Regions from separate parts of the Bacillus sp. FSL H8-0534 genome, predicted to be linked through region 2. Evidence: riboswitches for the same ligand, from Rfam matches in the RefSeq annotation. Region 2 holds a riboswitch; the other holds the start of a gene.
What was found. A riboswitch is a leader RNA that binds a small molecule or an ion and turns the genes downstream of it on or off. The one in region 2 is predicted to bind S-adenosylmethionine.
Positions count from the first base shown of each region.

Region 1: another riboswitch for S-adenosylmethionine. It lies ahead of MHH71_RS00940 (MetQ/NlpA family ABC transporter substrate-binding protein); the one in region 2 lies ahead of MHH71_RS16465 (bifunctional O-acetylhomoserine aminocarboxypropyltransferase/cysteine synthase).

Region 1 covers NZ_JBBOUC010000001.1:154,247-162,364, forward strand. The annotation lists gene MHH71_RS00905 (M20 family metallopeptidase) at 1-102, shown strand, start outside; partial or broken gene MHH71_RS00910 (IS1595 family transposase) at 192-344, shown strand; gene MHH71_RS00915 (CPBP family intramembrane glutamic endopeptidase) at 395-1,003, opposite strand; gene MHH71_RS00920 (hypothetical protein) at 1,254-1,544, shown strand; gene MHH71_RS00925 (GNAT family N-acetyltransferase) at 1,618-2,196, shown strand; gene MHH71_RS00930 (GNAT family N-acetyltransferase) at 2,206-2,703, shown strand; gene MHH71_RS00935 (YdcF family protein) at 3,033-3,662, shown strand; SAM riboswitch class I at 3,834-3,923, shown strand; gene MHH71_RS00940 (MetQ/NlpA family ABC transporter substrate-binding protein) at 3,983-4,801, shown strand; gene MHH71_RS00945 (acyl-CoA dehydrogenase family protein) at 4,815-5,975, shown strand; gene MHH71_RS00950 (methionine ABC transporter ATP-binding protein) at 5,982-6,743, shown strand; gene MHH71_RS00955 (methionine ABC transporter permease) at 6,733-7,395, shown strand; gene MHH71_RS00960 (YdbC family protein) at 7,597-7,818, shown strand.
Region 2 covers NZ_JBBOUC010000001.1:3,206,877-3,214,994, forward strand. The annotation lists gene MHH71_RS16450 (chloride channel protein) at 1-174, opposite strand, end outside; gene MHH71_RS16455 (DUF975 family protein) at 504-1,124, shown strand; gene MHH71_RS16460 (DUF4870 domain-containing protein) at 1,516-1,833, shown strand; SAM riboswitch class I at 2,030-2,135, shown strand; gene MHH71_RS16465 (bifunctional O-acetylhomoserine aminocarboxypropyltransferase/cysteine synthase) at 2,227-3,525, shown strand; gene metA (homoserine O-acetyltransferase MetA) at 3,509-4,414, shown strand; gene MHH71_RS16475 (homoserine dehydrogenase) at 4,559-5,854, shown strand; gene thrC (threonine synthase) at 5,854-6,912, shown strand; gene MHH71_RS16485 (YczE/YyaS/YitT family protein) at 6,948-7,562, opposite strand; gene MHH71_RS16490 (LacI family DNA-binding transcriptional regulator) at 7,683-8,118, shown strand, end outside.

The DNA.
Region 1 (8,118 bases), 3.1 Mb from region 2:
TCCGCAAAAGTATTAGCGTATGTAGCATATCGATTAATTACAGAAGAAGGAACGCTTGATCAAATTAAGGAGGAGTTTAGAGGGGCGCAGCGAAATCAGTAATGTGATTAGTATTGGAGAAGTAGTTTTCTAGAATTCTATTTAGATAAAAAAGGTTTGGAGAAATCTCTAAGCCTTTTTTAGTTATAAAAGTTGGAACTTATTATTTAGATAACTATCTCTATTGGTTCCATTGGCTTGAATTAGGGAAGAATTTAGCATTTGATAAACGAGTAGAACAAATGCTTATTTCAGCGTGTCAGAAATCAAATTGTACAACAGTTGAGATGTTGAGAAGTGCATAAAAAAGACCTCAACTAAGAGTCGATTGAGGTCGAAATATCAGTAAACTAAGTTATTTTTTAACCCTTATTAAATTGTATTTGAATAATAGCGTTATTCCTAAGTTCATTAGAAAATGTACAACAAATGGTACTAAAATATTGTTTGTTTCAAAATATATCCAACCAAAAGTCAAACTTGGAACGCTTATATTTATTAGCATTATAGGCTTTTTGAAGTATTGAGTATGAAAACCTAAGAAAAATAAAGTAGTTGTTATAATTGCAATCCATGGGTTCTCTATAAATATGAAAAGCAAATTTTGAATAATTCCTCTAAACAAAAGTTCTTCAAATAACGCTCCTAAAAACATAAAGGCAAAAACACTTAACAGTGAATACTTTTGATAACTCTTGTTTGTATCGTCAATGTATTTCGAGGGAATGTAAAGCGTTAACATTACACCAAACAAAAGTAGAGCAAACGAAGCAATAAATATATTCATTATCATTCGGATTGGTTTATCGAATGATAGGAAATTTTGAATTGTGAGTACATCATAAACCATAAGAATAAAAATGATAGCCACGCAAATGAATGTAAAAGAAGAGAATACTAAAACAGCGTCTTTTGGGTTGAAATCCTTTTTTGTTTTCTTGGTTTTGTCTTTTATATCTTTCATATCTTACCTTCTTTCCTGTGACTTTAGAATAATGAAAATACTTTACTATTTTATCAGAAGATATAATATCTACAAATAATTATTTAAAAAGCAACAATCTTTTAGAAAACAGCCTTTATTTATACCATATGATAATGGAACCTTTGTAAAGGAAAGAAAAGACGTCACCATTCAATTTTATATATTAAGGTAGAGTGTTTCTTTTTTTATTTAAGTAAAAAGCCGAAGTGCTAAAAGGAAGGAAGAAAAATTGTATCAAAATATTCTTGAAGGCTATCAAATTAGAACTGCACATAATGATGAAAGTCCTCTCATTGTTAAAATGCTAAAAGAAGTTGCACAGTGGTTAAAAGAGCGAGAAATTGACCAGTGGCAGTATCTTTTAGAAGGTGGAGATGACGAAGAGATCATTCAAGCGGTAATAAATAAAAACACTTACATCATTTTAAAGGAAAATGAAATGATAGGTATTTTTACAGTTTCTTCTGTACAAAGTGAGTCTTCTTTTTCGTATTATTGGATTTTAAGTGATAGAAAATAAATTTTAAATATTTTGATAGATAGTGCATTTTTAATTATAATACAGCTAGATACATAGAAAAGGGGAATTGTTCATGCAAATAACAAATGAACGAGCAATGTTACGATTAATAGATACAAATGATATAGAAAAATTATTTTCAATTGTGGAAGGAAATAAAGAAATCTGGACGTATTTAATAGCTAAAATGGATAGCTATCAAGATATGGAGCGATATGTTGAAACGGCAGTAAAACGATATGAAAAGGGAACGGATTTACCATTTGTTGTGATAGATCAAAAAACGAATGAAGTTGTCGGCAGTACACGTTTATACAATATATCAACAGAAAGCAAGACTGTTGAACTTGGTCAAACGTGGTATCATCCGAGTGTACAGAGAACGAGTATAAATACGGAATGTAAGTATATGTTATTGCAATATGCGTTTGAAGAATTACAAATGCTGCGCGTGCAAATAAAAACAGACTTGCGAAATGAAAAAGCACAACGAGCAATTGAACGGCTAGGTGCAGTAAAAGAAGGGATATTACGAAATGAGAGAAGGTTACCAAGCGGTTATATAAGGGATGCGGTAGTATATAGCATCATTGCAAGCGAGTGGCCAATCGTGAAAGATCGATTACTGCACAAAATGGACCTGTATAAATAGGAGGCAAACATGACAAATATTGAAACAAAAAGACTAAAGATGATTCCTTTTACATTAGAACTTGTTGAGGCAACGATAAAAGGCAGAGAAGAGCTGCAAGAAATCATACCATATAAAATATCTTTAGAATGGCCAATGCCTGATTATAAAGATATTTTACCATGGGTTGCTGAAGGTTTACGGAAAAATCCGGAACAAAGTAAGTGGAGTGGACTGATTGTTCATAAGGAAGATAATGTTATTATTGGTGATATGGGTTGTAAAGGTGCGCCCGATCCAACTGGTACAGTAGAGATCGGATATAGTATTGTACCAGAATATCAAGGGAAGGGTTATGCGACTGAAATGGCAAAAGCTTTCGTTGAATGGTTAGAACGGAATGAAGAAGTGCAAACGATTCAAGCAGATTGTTTAACGAGTAATGCCGCTTCAAGTAGAGTGTTAGAAAAAGCCGGTTTTACATGTGTGCTTGAAGAACAACATATGAAATATTGGATTGTAAAGTGAAGTGGAAGAGGTATACGTCCCTAAGAGGGAAAAAATATACCTCTTTTTCTTACAAAATGATTACTTCTTTTATATACTTTTGTTTCATCATTCCCTTCTGTGAAAAAATTCGTTACAATGGAGTTGTATGAGAAATTTTGTACATAAATTAAATTCATAAAATATGCACCACAAAAAATAGTAAATTAAAAATCCTCTATTTGAATGAAAACCCTTTATAGCACGAATCAATTGTTGAGAAAAGTGCCTTCTTTCAAATGAACTCAAATATAATGATTTAAAATAGATTATTTTTTAGAAGTATGGATAATGCACGGGGGCCAGTACAAATGAAACAAAATAAGAAAAGTAAAAAAAGAAGAGTCTTGCAAGTGTTCTTGCTCATGGTTAGTTCTATCATTCTATTTGTAAGTTATGCAGCTTACGATATTTGGAGTTATCGCTTTAAAACGGATGAGGTGGATACAGATGCTGCTATTGTACTAGGAGCAGCTTCTTGGAACGGAAAACCATCTCCTGTATTTCGTGAAAGAATCAATCATGCGATTTCTTTGTATAAGAATGGAAGTATTAAAAAAATTATTTTTACAGGTGGTACTAAATTTGAAGCAGAGCAGGAAGAAGCACGTACTGCGAAAGCGTATGCATTAAAGCATAACGTAAAGGATGAAGATATATTAATTGAAACACAGTCGCGTTTTACAGAAGATAATTTAAAGAATGCGAAACAGGTTGGAATTGATAATGGCTTACATACGTATACGATTGTAAGTGATCCTCTTCATATGAAGCGAGCGATGAGAATAGCGAAGCATATTGGGATAGATGCATATGCATCACCAACGCCAACATCAGCATATAAAACATTAGATACGGAAATTCCATTTTTCTTTAAAGAATTATGTTCTTATATTGGATATGTTGCATCGTTACCTTTGCGTATATTGAAAGGTGATTAAAAAATAAAGAAAAGGATAGACAAAGGTAGAGTGGTTCTACGGAGTCTATCCTTTTTTTATGCAAATATGCTTTGGATTTTCTATAACTTTACAAATTATAGAAAAAACTTTCAATAAAAACCTTGTATTTTCATCGGAATAGTGACACACTAGAATGCATAATCAAATATAATCTTATCGAGAGAAGTGGAGGGAACGGCCCAATGAAGCTTCAGCAACCTATCTGTAATAAAAAAGGTGCTAATTCCGAGTAGATAAGAAGGAAAAGAGATGACAACCTTCTTAATATGTAAGGTTGTTTTTTAGTAGGAGGAGAAGGGATGAAACGTTTATTTTTTGCACTTGTAAGTATTGTATGTAGTTTATTTATCATTACGGGTTGCACGCAGACATCAGGGGGCGATCAAAAAGAAATTCGTTTAGGTTTTACACCTGGTCCGTACAGTGATCAAGTGAAAAAAGCGGTACAACCGTACTTAGAGAAAAAGGGATACAAAATTAAAATTGTTGAGTTTAATTCACCAAACGAAACAAATCCAGCATTAACGAATAAGGATATTGATGCAAATATATTTCAAAGTACTGCTTTTATGAAGTCTTACGCAAAAGAAAATAATGCGGAAATTTCAAGTATTATTCAAGTTCCATCAGCACCTCAAGGTGTATACTCTGAGAAACATAAATCATTAGATGATTTGAAAGATGGAATGAAGATTGGGGTACCAAATGATCCAGTTAATTTAGAACGGGCATTACGTATTTTAGAAGGGATTGGCTGGGTGAAATTAAAAGGAAATGTAAATATTTTAACAATTTCCGAAAAAGATATAACGTTTAAAAAGAAAGATTTCAAATTAGTACCACTTGAATCACCACAAATCCCAAGGGCAATGAAAGATTTAGATTACGGCATTATTAACGGAAATCTTGTCATTTCATCTGGACATAAGTTAAAAGAGGCACTGGAATTAGAAAAAACACCTTCACAACATAGAATTATTGTTACGGTTCGTGATGAAGATAAAGAAAAACAATTTGCGAAAGATTTAATTGAAGCATACCATTCACCAGAGTTCAAAAAGATGATTCAGTCTGAAGAACAATTTGAAGGGTTTGTGCTTCCTGACTACTTAAAGTAAAGGAGATCTTGACATGACATTATCATTTATAGAAACAGAAGAACAAGCTCTCGTATTGGAGAAGATAACAGAATTCATTCCGCAATTTGCAGGAAGGGAACATCAACTGAGCGAACTAGGCTCTTTTCCTTTTGAAAATATTAAAGACTTACAAAGTATTGGTTATACAAAGTTAACTCTTCCGAAGGATTTTGGTGGGAAGGCAATTTCATTATATGATTTTGTTTTATTTCAAGAGAAGATTGCAGAGGGAGATGGAGCAACAGCTTTGTCTATTGGATGGCATGTTGGAATTGTGAAGGAACTTGCGGAAAATCGCTCATGGAAACCTGAGATGTTTTCTTGGTTTTGTGAAGAAGTAAAAAAAGGCGCCCTTTTTAACAGGGCGGCAACTGAACCGAAGACAGGGAGTCCTACTCGGGGAGGAAAACCAGAAACATTAGCTGTACAAAAAGGCGATAAGTGGATTATAAACGGAAGAAAAACGTTCACAACGATGGCGCCAGTACTTGATTATTTCATCATATCTGCAAGCATTGAAGGGCGAGATGAGATAGGAGAATTTGTGATTCCAAGACACGAAAAGGGTGTGTTGATTGAAGAGACATGGGATAGTGTTGCGATGCGTGGAACGGCTAGCCATGATCTTGTATTACAGAATGTTGAAATCCCGCATAAATTTTTTACAGATGTAAAAGGTTCACAGGCGAAACCGAAAGGAATTGGATGGTTACTTCATATACCAGCATGTTATTTAGGGATTGCGCAGGCTGCAAGAAATTATGCGATTGATTTTGCGAAAGCATATCAACCGAATAGTTTAAATCACCCAATTAGTTTGCTTCCAAACGTTAGAAGATTAGTAGGCGAATTAGAGCTGGAACTCTTGCAAGCTCGTACTTTTTTATACCAAGTTGCGAAAAAATATGATGAGGTGGAAAATAAACAATCTTTACAAGCGGAATTAGCAGCAGCGAAATATATTGCGACGAATGCGGCGATATCAATTGTTGATAAGGCAATGAGAATTGTAGGGGCAAAAAGCTTATCTGAAAAGAATCCACTGCACCGCTATTATTTAAATGTTCGCGCGGGTTTACACAATCCACCGATGGATGATGTAACACTCTCATTACTAGCAGATGATGCGTTTAAATCAATTGAAAAGGAGTGAGTGAAAATGATAACGTTACGCGATATCAATAAAACGTTTCAGACGAAAGAAGGTTTATTTCACGGTGTAAAATCAGTCTCTTTGCAAATTGAGGAACATGATATATATGGAATTGCTGGATTAAGTGGTGCTGGAAAGTCTACATTATTACGTACAATGAATTTATTGGAAAAACCAGATTCAGGTGCAGTTATTGTAAATGGAAAAGATTTAACAAAGTTATCCAAGAAAGATTTACGAACAGCAAGACAGTCAATTGGTATGATTTTTCAGCATTTTCATCTTCTTCATAATAAAAACGTATCGGATAATATTGCTTTACCATTAGAATTGAAATCAGTTTCAAAAGAAGAGAGAGAAAAACGTGTAAGAGAGTGTTTGGAGATTGTTGGCTTAAGTGATAAAGCGCATCATTTTCCTTCTCAACTAAGTGGTGGACAAAAACAGCGTGTTGCGATTGCTCGTGCATTAGCAAATGATCCCAAGGTATTGCTTTGTGATGAACCGACATCGGCACTCGATCCGAAAACGACACGATCTATTTTGCAATTTTTACAAAAGATAAATAAAGAGTTAGGAGTTACAATCGTAATTGTAACGCATGAAATGAATGTAATTAAACAAATTTGTAATAAAGTAGCGGTGATGGAAGAAGGAGAAGTTGTTGAATCTTTCCACTTACGTGACCAACATCTAAAACCAACAACAGAAATTGCAAAACTTCTATTAGGTGTAGAACAAGAGAGGGGCATTGCACATGTTCAATAATGTTATCCCACTGCTTCCAGAGATTTGGACATCACTTTTACAAACATTATTAATGGTTGGACTTTCAGTTGGAGCAGCAATTATTTTAGGTGTTCCTTTAGGTGTAATTTTATATTTTACAAGTAAAGGACAAATTTTGGAACAAAATATTGTCCATCGTATTTTAAACGGCATTGTAAATATTATTCGCTCATTTCCATTTATCATTTTACTAGTGGCTCTTGTGCCACTTACAAGAATTTTATTAGGAACTACAATTGGTCCAATCGCTGCAACGATTCCATTATCAGTAGCAGCCATTCCCTATTTTGCGAGACTCGTAGAGCAAGCATTACGCGAGGTTCCAAAAGGTGTAATTGAAGCTGCTGAGGCAATGGGAGCGACGCCACTGCAAATTGTGTGGAAAGTATTGCTCGTTGAAGCGCGTTCAGGCCTTGTATTAAGCTTAACAGTTTTAACAGTAAGTTTTATTTCCTACTCAGCCATGGCAGGTGTTGTTGGCGGAGGCGGTGTCGGCGATTTAGCAATTCGTTTTGGATATTATCGTTTTCAAACAGACGTTATGATTGTTACGGTACTTATGCTTGTTATTCTCGTTCAATCTGTTCAATTCATTGGGAATAGGATTGCTGCAAAAATTGATAAACGGTAAGTATGAAAAAAGGCTTCGGTATACACCGAGCCTTTTTATAGTGAAAGATGAATTGCTGAGGGTATTCTGCTAAGTTCAAACAATCAGTATAGTTCATAATGAATCAGAGGTAGATGTGTGGGAAATTAGCCCTATCGATATAGATATGAGAGAATGTAGGAGATCTAAATAGGGAATATATATTTTAAAGGGGGAATAACAGTGGCGGAAATTAAATTTGATATTAAAGAAATTTTTGGAACTTTATCACAGTCACCTAAAGGCTGGAATAAAGAGCTCAATTTAATCAGTTGGAACGGAAAAGAGCCAAAATATGATCTGCGTGATTGGGCACCAGAGCATGACAAAATGGGAAAAGGTGTTACATTGACGGTTGAAGAGTTAAAGGCATTAAAAGATATTTTAAATCGTATGGAGTTATAAAGTAAAACTTTAATCAGTGGGGGCTATCCCCACTGATTATCAGCCCTCACCAATCGGGATTTTACGGACAGCAACACTCCCACCTAACTTCTTTGCTTTTACTGAATTTTGAGGCGGGAGTGTTACTGTCCGTTAATGCGGGATAAAAACGAAATGATTTGTGCAGAGAAAACCACTTTTGAAACATTATTTCAAAAGTGGCTTTTTGTATGGACGTATATGTCGGAAAAGACTATATAATCTTTACCTCTTTATCTTCTTTCTTGTGATGTTCAGGTACATAGATATATTGGGATACGA
Region 2 (8,118 bases):
AAAACCACCGATTATTGTTACACAAATTGTGTAATAAGATGGTAATGCAAATTCTTTGGGTAAATATTCCCAAACGAAATGAATTCCAGCATTGGTGACAACTAAAAATAACCAGACTGTGGCACCAACGATAGAACCTAGAAATATACCGTACACGATGAGTAAATAGTGCATATTTCTCCTAATAGTCAATTTTTATGCCTCCTCTATTTATACGTTATTATGAAAAATTAGAGATTCTAATACGAAAATAATGAATTGAATATGCATATTATCTTTTTAAAGAATTACTTATTCAACATATATTATAAACATCATTAGTATTATTTCTTTTAAAGAAGCAAAATACAAGTGATGTTTAAAGCTTTTGATTTCATCGAAATGATACTGATCATGTCATGTACGGAAATAAATATAAATTATCTAAAATGCTATTGTAATCCCTACGAGAATTGTATACTAGTATAAGTTAAAATACGCATTAGATTTAGGAGGTTTCTTGTTTGATTCGTGATTTGAAAGAACAAGCGCTTGATGAGCTTGATGAAAGATGGGGATTAGCAGTAGGAGTTACTACATTGTTCTTTATATTCCCTTTCGTATGGTCTTGGAGCTGGAGTAAAGTAATAGAATCGTTTATGATGGATATTATTGTCATGCTAATGGTTGGGCCCTTAACTTTAGGTGCTTACTATCTTGCCTTAAATACAGTTCGTGACAAGACAGTTGGGATTGGGCAATTATTTAAATGGTGTAAAGGGTTAAATAAGCTTATTAAATCAATTTTAATATATTTACTAATGGATATCTATATTACTTTATGGGCATTGCTATTTATCATTCCAGGGATTGTTAAAATTTTCTCTTACACTATGACATTTTTTATTTTAAATGATCATCCGGAATTTTCAATGAACCAAGCTATTACGGAAAGTCGTCGTATGATGAACGGACATAAGATGGATTATTTCTTAATATGTTTAAGTTTTATTGGCTGGTTTATACTAAGTATCCTTACTCTAGGAATCGGTTTCTTATGGTTGATTCCATATTTTTATACTACAAAAGCAGCGTTTTATGAGAAAGTTTCAACAGACTATTATAAAAGAAAATCTTATGTTTAAAAACAACAAAGCATAAATGTTAATGGTTCATGCTTGCTGTTCTTTATAAGCATTTTATAAATTGTTATACCATTGAACGACTTGTGACCTCTTACTTTAACGATTGTGTTATGGTATATGATCTATATATCACTTACAGTAGATGCTTTACACGCAAAATAAGCAAATATTTCATAAATACGAAAATGGCCAAGGGTTCTTTCAAAAAATCCTTGGCCCTTAATTTTTTTAGAATATCACGTGCATGATATCAAGCAGTAGGCTTACCAAATTACCACTATAGAATCTTACAAAACTGTCATGTTGTTGTAAGGTCTAGCGATAGTAAAAGAATAGATTTTCCTACATAATAAAGGTATAACAACAAACACAATTTCATGAGGTGATACATATGAATGGAAATAAAGTTTTATCTTCTTTTTCGTACTGGAGTGTTCTTTTTGCCCCTGTCTTATTCCCGCTAATTGTTTGGATTCTCGGAGATCATGAAACAAAAGGTCATGCGAAACGAGCTCTATGGACACATCTTATTCCGGGAATTACTACTTTTATAGGAATTGTAGTATTGGGAATTATGGATGTCGGTTTTAAGCAACCAGGTACAACAATGGCTATTGGCGCAATGATTATGGTATGTATTTGCGGCCTAATTAGTCTATACTTTTTTATTTGGAATATTGTAAAAGGGATTCGAGTAATTAGAGCATAACCTCTAGGGTATCTACTATTCTTCGTATTCATCATTGTAATTCTTATTTAAGCTTAGCTTGATGACGAGGGGATATTTCCCTTGGTTCCTTGAATTTTAATTTTTATAATAAACAGTTAATAAAATATTTTGTAAACATTCAGAAAAATAATTGACATTAGGAAATTATTGCTATAAAATCAACGGTAATTGCATAGTCTTATCAAGAAAAGGTGGAGGGACAGGCCCTATGAAACCTTGGCAACAGCCGAATAACGGAATTGTGCCAAATCCTGCAGGTAATAAACCCTGAGAGATAAGAAAGAGACTTTAGAGCGTGTTTTCAAACTGCTTCTTTCTTGTTAGGGAAAGAAGCAGTTTTTTTATTTTCTATAAAAGAAAGGAGAATAAGGAATGGGAGAATCATGGGGAAAAGGAACCATTTGTGTGCAAGGTGGTTATACACCGAAGAATGGTGAACCACGTGTTTTACCACTTTATCAAAGTACGACGTATAAATACGATACGTCCGATGATTTAGCAGCGCTCTTTAATTTAGAGGCAGAGGGCTATATTTATACGCGTATTGGGAATCCGACACTAGCAGCATTTGAACAAAAGTTAACAGAGTTAGAAGGCGGAGCCGGATCTGTTGCGACAGCCTCTGGTCAAGCGGCTATTATGCTTGCTGTTTTAAATATTTGTGGCAGTGGTGATCATTTGCTTTGTTCTTCAACCGTTTATGGGGGAACCTTTAACCTGTTTGGAGTAAGTTTGCGTAAGCTTGGTATTGATGTAACATTCTTTAATCCGAACTTAACTGCTGATGAGATTGTGGCACTTGCAACTGAAAAAACAAAGCTGATTTATGCAGAGTCCCTTGGAAATCCAGCGATGAATGTTTTAAATTTTAAAGAGTTTTCAAACGCGGCAAAAGAACTGGAAGTACCGTTTATCGTGGATAATACTTTGGCGACACCATATTTATGCCAAGCGTTTGAGCATGGCGCAAATATTGTTGTTCATTCTACAACGAAATATATTGATGGCCATGCGAGTTCATTAGGTGGAATTGTCATTGATGGAGGAAATTTTGATTGGACAAATGGAAAATATCCTGAGCTTGTCGAACCAGATCCAAGTTATCATGGCGTAAGTTATGTGCAGAATTTTGGCCAGGCGGCATATATTGTGAAAGCTCGTGTTCAACTATTAAGAGACTATGGAAACTGTATGAGCCCATTCAATGCGTATATTAGCAACATCGGTTTAGAAACATTACATTTACGAATGGAGCGTCATAGTGAAAATGCTCTTGCAGTTGCGAAGTGGCTTGCTAACCATGATCGTATTGAATGGGTGAATTATCCGGGATTAGAAAGTAATGAAAATTATCCGTTAGCGCAAAAGTACTTAGCAAAAGGTGCAAGTGGTGTTTTAACATTTGGTATTAAAGGAGGACTAGAACCTGCGAAAGAGTTCATTGCAAATGTGAAGCTGGCAACTCTTGTGACACACGTTGCAGATGCAAGGACATGTGTGATTCATCCCGCTAGTACAACGCACAGACAGTTAAATGAAGAAGAGCAACGTTTAGCAGGTGTTACATCTGATTTAATTCGCTTATCAGTCGGTATCGAAGATGTTTCTGATATTATTGCGGACCTAGAGGAAGCATTAGTTGGAGGCAAAGCGCATGCCGATCATTGTTGATAAGGAGTTACCAGCCCGTAAAATATTGCAAAAAGAAAATATTTTTGTGATGACAAAAGAGCGAGCTGAAACACAAGATATACGTGCTCTAAAAATTGCAATTTTGAACTTAATGCCAACAAAACAAGAAACAGAAGCGCAATTGCTCAGGTTACTCGGTAATACACCACTTCAACTGGATGTGCATTTACTTCATATGGAGTCTCATATATCCCGTAATGTAGCGCAAGACCATTTAACAAGTTTTTATAAAACATTTCGCGATATTGAGGGAGACAAATTTGATGGTCTCATTATTACAGGGGCCCCAATTGAAACACTTCCTTTTGAAGATGTAGATTATTGGGAAGAACTTGGACGCATAATGGACTATTCAAAAACGAATGTAACATCTACATTGCATATTTGTTGGGGAGCACAAGCGGGTCTGTATTATCACTATGGAATTCCGAAATACTCGCTTGAAGAAAAGATATTTGGTGTATTCGAGCATGAAGTGCATGAGCAGCATGTGAAATTGTTACAAGGATTCGATGAGCTCTTTTTTGCACCACATTCACGCCATACGGAAGTACGCGCAGCTGATATTGAAAAAGTACGAGAGTTGACATTACTAGCAACATCAGAAGAAGCAGGTGTCCACCTTGTTATGGGGCAAGATGGAAAGCATATTTTTGTTCTTGGTCATAGCGAATATAGCTGCGATACGTTAAAACAAGAATATGAACGCGATAAACAAAGAGGGCTAGATATTAAGGTTCCCAAAAACTATTTTAAACATAATAATCCAGCTGAAAAGCCACTTATAAGATGGCGGAGTCATGGAAACTTATTATTTTCAAATTGGTTAAATTATTATGTGTATCAAGAAACCCCTTATATTTTGTAAGCTGATCATTATATAACACGTGGCAACGTTTTCTTTACACGGATTACTTTATATTTTTCCGAATGTTCAAAATATATTGTTTTTCAGAATCTTAACTTATATAATGGCATCTAAATACAATTCTTTAGAGGGGTGGACAGTATCATGAATGAAATTCAAGTGGGCTTATTAGGCCTTGGAACGGTTGGCAGCGGTGTGGTTCGTATTATTACGAATCATCAAGATCGTCTTATGCACCAAGTTGGTTGCCCAGTGAAAGTAACAAAAGTATTAGTGCAAAATATTGAAAAAGAGAGAGAGGTCCAAGTACCCTCTACCTTATTAACGAAAAATGCAAATGAAATTATAGATAATCCTGATATTGATGTTGTCATTGAAGTGATGGGTGGCATAGAGGAAGCGAAAGCATATATTTTACAAGCTTTGAAAAATGGTAAACATGTTGTTACTGCTAATAAAGATTTAATGGCATTGCACGGAGCAGAATTACTGACGGTGGCAAAGGAAAATCAAGCTGACTTATTTTACGAGGCGAGCGTAGCTGGAGGGATTCCAATTCTGCGCAGCATTGTAGAAGGACTTTCTTCGGATCTTATTACGAAAGTGATGGGAATCGTGAACGGAACAACAAACTTTATTCTGACAAAAATGTCTGACGAAGGGAGAGCATATGACGACGTGTTAAAAGAAGCGCAGCAGCTTGGATTTGCGGAAGCAGATCCAACATCAGACGTTGAAGGTTTAGATGCAGCAAGGAAAATGACGATTTTAGCTACTCTAGGTTTTTCTACAAATGTAGAGCTTGGAGATGTGAAGGTGAAAGGGATTACTTCCATTACTGAGGAAGATATCGCATATAGTAAAAGCTTAGGATATACAATTAAATTAATTGGACTGGCGAAGCGTGATGGTGAAAAGTTAGAGGTAACAGTTGAGCCAACATTACTTCCGAATACACACCCTCTTGCAGCTGTTCAAAATGAATATAACGCCGTATATGTATATGGTGAAGCGGTAGGAGAAACAATGTTTTATGGACCTGGTGCAGGAAGTTTACCGACAGCGACAGCGGTTGTTTCTGATTTAGTTGCGGTAATGCAAAATGTGCGCCTTGGTGTAACTGGGAATAGCGCAGTTTCTGCGCAGTATGAAAAGGTATTAAAAGAGCCAGATGAAATTTTTGTGAAGAAGTTTTTACGCCTACATGTAAAAGATGAAATTGGTGTGTTTGCAAAAATTACATCTTTATTCTCTGAACGCGGTGTTAGCTTTGAAAAAATTATTCAAATGCCACTCGGGGAGAAAGGAAAGGCTGAGATTGTTATCGTAACACATCGTGCATCACTTGCAGACTATGAATATATTTTACATACAATGGGGACATACGAAGAAATAGATTGTGTGAAAGCAAACTATCGAATCGAAGGAGATGCTAGGTAATGTGGAAAGGTTTGCTTGCTGAGTATAAGGAGTTTTTACCTATTACGGAAAAGACACCTCCCTTAACATTGCATGAAGGTAATACACCACTTATTTTACTAGAAAACCTTTCAAAGCGGTGGGGCGTAACAATTTACGGGAAAATAGAGGGGGCAAATCCAAGCGGATCGTTTAAGGATCGCGGTATGGTAATGGCGGTAGCAAAAGCAAAAGAAGCAGGGAGCGGAGCGATTATCTGTGCATCTACAGGTAATACGTCTGCATCTGCAGCAGCTTATGCAGCTAGGGCAGGACTGTCGTGCATCGTTATTATTCCAAACGGGAAGATTGCATACGGTAAATTAGCGCAAGCTGTCATGTATGGTGCTGAGATTATAAGTATGGATGGGAATTTCGATCATGCTTTGCAAATTGTACGTAAGCTTAGCGAATCATCACCAATTACACTTGTAAATTCTGTTAATCCATACCGAATTGAAGGGCAAAAAACAGCTGCATTTGAGATTTGTGATGCGCTTGGGAAGGCGCCGGATATTTTAGCAATTCCAGTTGGTAATGCAGGCAATATTACAGCGTATTGGAAAGGTTTCAAAGAGTATCACGAAAGACTTGGTACGGGTTTACCAGAGATGCGCGGCTTTGAGGCTGAAGGAGCAGCGGCGATTGTGCACGGACATAAAATTGAAGAGCCAGAAACAATCGCAACAGCAATTCGAATTGGAAATCCCGCAAGTTGGGAGCAAGCCGCCCTAACTGCAGAACAATCTCGAGGTAAAATTGACGAAGTAACAGATCGTGAAATTCTTGAAGCGTATGAATGGCTAGCCAAGTATGAAGGAATCTTTGCAGAACCGGCTTCATGTGCTTCTCTTGCAGGTGTTTATAAACAATTGCAAAGCGGGGAAATTACAAAAGGAAGCCAAATTGTAGCGGTATTAACAGGTAACGGTTTGAAGGATCCAAATATCGCCATTGATACGAAGGGAATTCAACCAGTCGTGTTACAAAATGATGAGAAGGTTGTCTTTGACTATATTCAGGGAGCTGTCTTTCGGTAAAATAGATGAAAAAAGCCTATTGTAGCGTTATTCGCTCAATAGGCTTTTTTCATGTGGAGGATTTTTGTACCAATCTGAATAAATGCTTGAATGATCCAGCCTGTTGTAAAGGAAAGGATAATTGTTCCGAAGTAAATAGGCCCATCTAATAAGAAACTGAGTGTCAAAAATAGCAAAGCTAATGAAATTTCTGTTCTGCGAAACGTCCACTTTTTCTTTTCAGACATTGTTAAGACAAAGGCCTCTTGTGGTGCTGCACATAATTGTGTGGAGACATAAATTCCAATTCCAGCGCCAACAAATAGATTTCCGCACACAAGTGTTATATATTTTGGAAGAGAGCGGATTGAATCCATAATGATAGTAATAGAACCAATCCAATCAACAAAAACAGAAATAAGAACCATAGTAACAATTGTTCCGATTGTAATATGCTTCTTATTCAAAAATAGCACAATAAGTGTAAAGGCGAAGTTAATCATAAAAATCCAAAAGCCAATACTTACTCCAAAGTTTTGATATAGCGCAATAAAAAACGAATCATAAGGACTAAGGCCAAATGAAGTAATAGTTGTCATCATGTTAATTCCAAGAGATAGGATGAGTAGTCCGCTAATAAAAAATATATAGTCTAGTTTTAGACGTATCATATGTTTCAAATCCTTTCTGAATGTATTTGCTAGAAAAGGATATATTGTGGAAAGCTTACCAGGTCAAGAAAGAATTTTTTGATGAGGTTTATTTAAATGATGGGAAGGGGAGGAAATAAGATGACAAATATAAAAAAGATTGCGGAAATTGCCGGTGTATCAGTGTCAACGGTTTCACGTGTATTAAATAATCATCCGTATGTAAGTGATAAAAAGAGGCAGGAAATTTTAGCAATCATTGAAGAGCTAAATTACACCCAAAATGTGAATGCGATTCATTTAGTAAGAGGAAAGACGAATGTGATAGGTGTTATTTTGCCGCATGTAAATGATCAATATTACAGTGCAATTATTGAGGGGATTTCTAAAGAAACGGCCAAAAAAAATTATAATATGATGCTCTGTCAGACGAACTATAGTGCCGAAAAAGAACTTGAAATTTTGCATATGTTAAAAATGAAGAAGCTTGATGGTGTAATTATATGCTCGAGAATGAATGGCTGCAAAACAATAGAAGAATATACAAAGTTTGGTCCGATTGTAACATGTGAAGAAA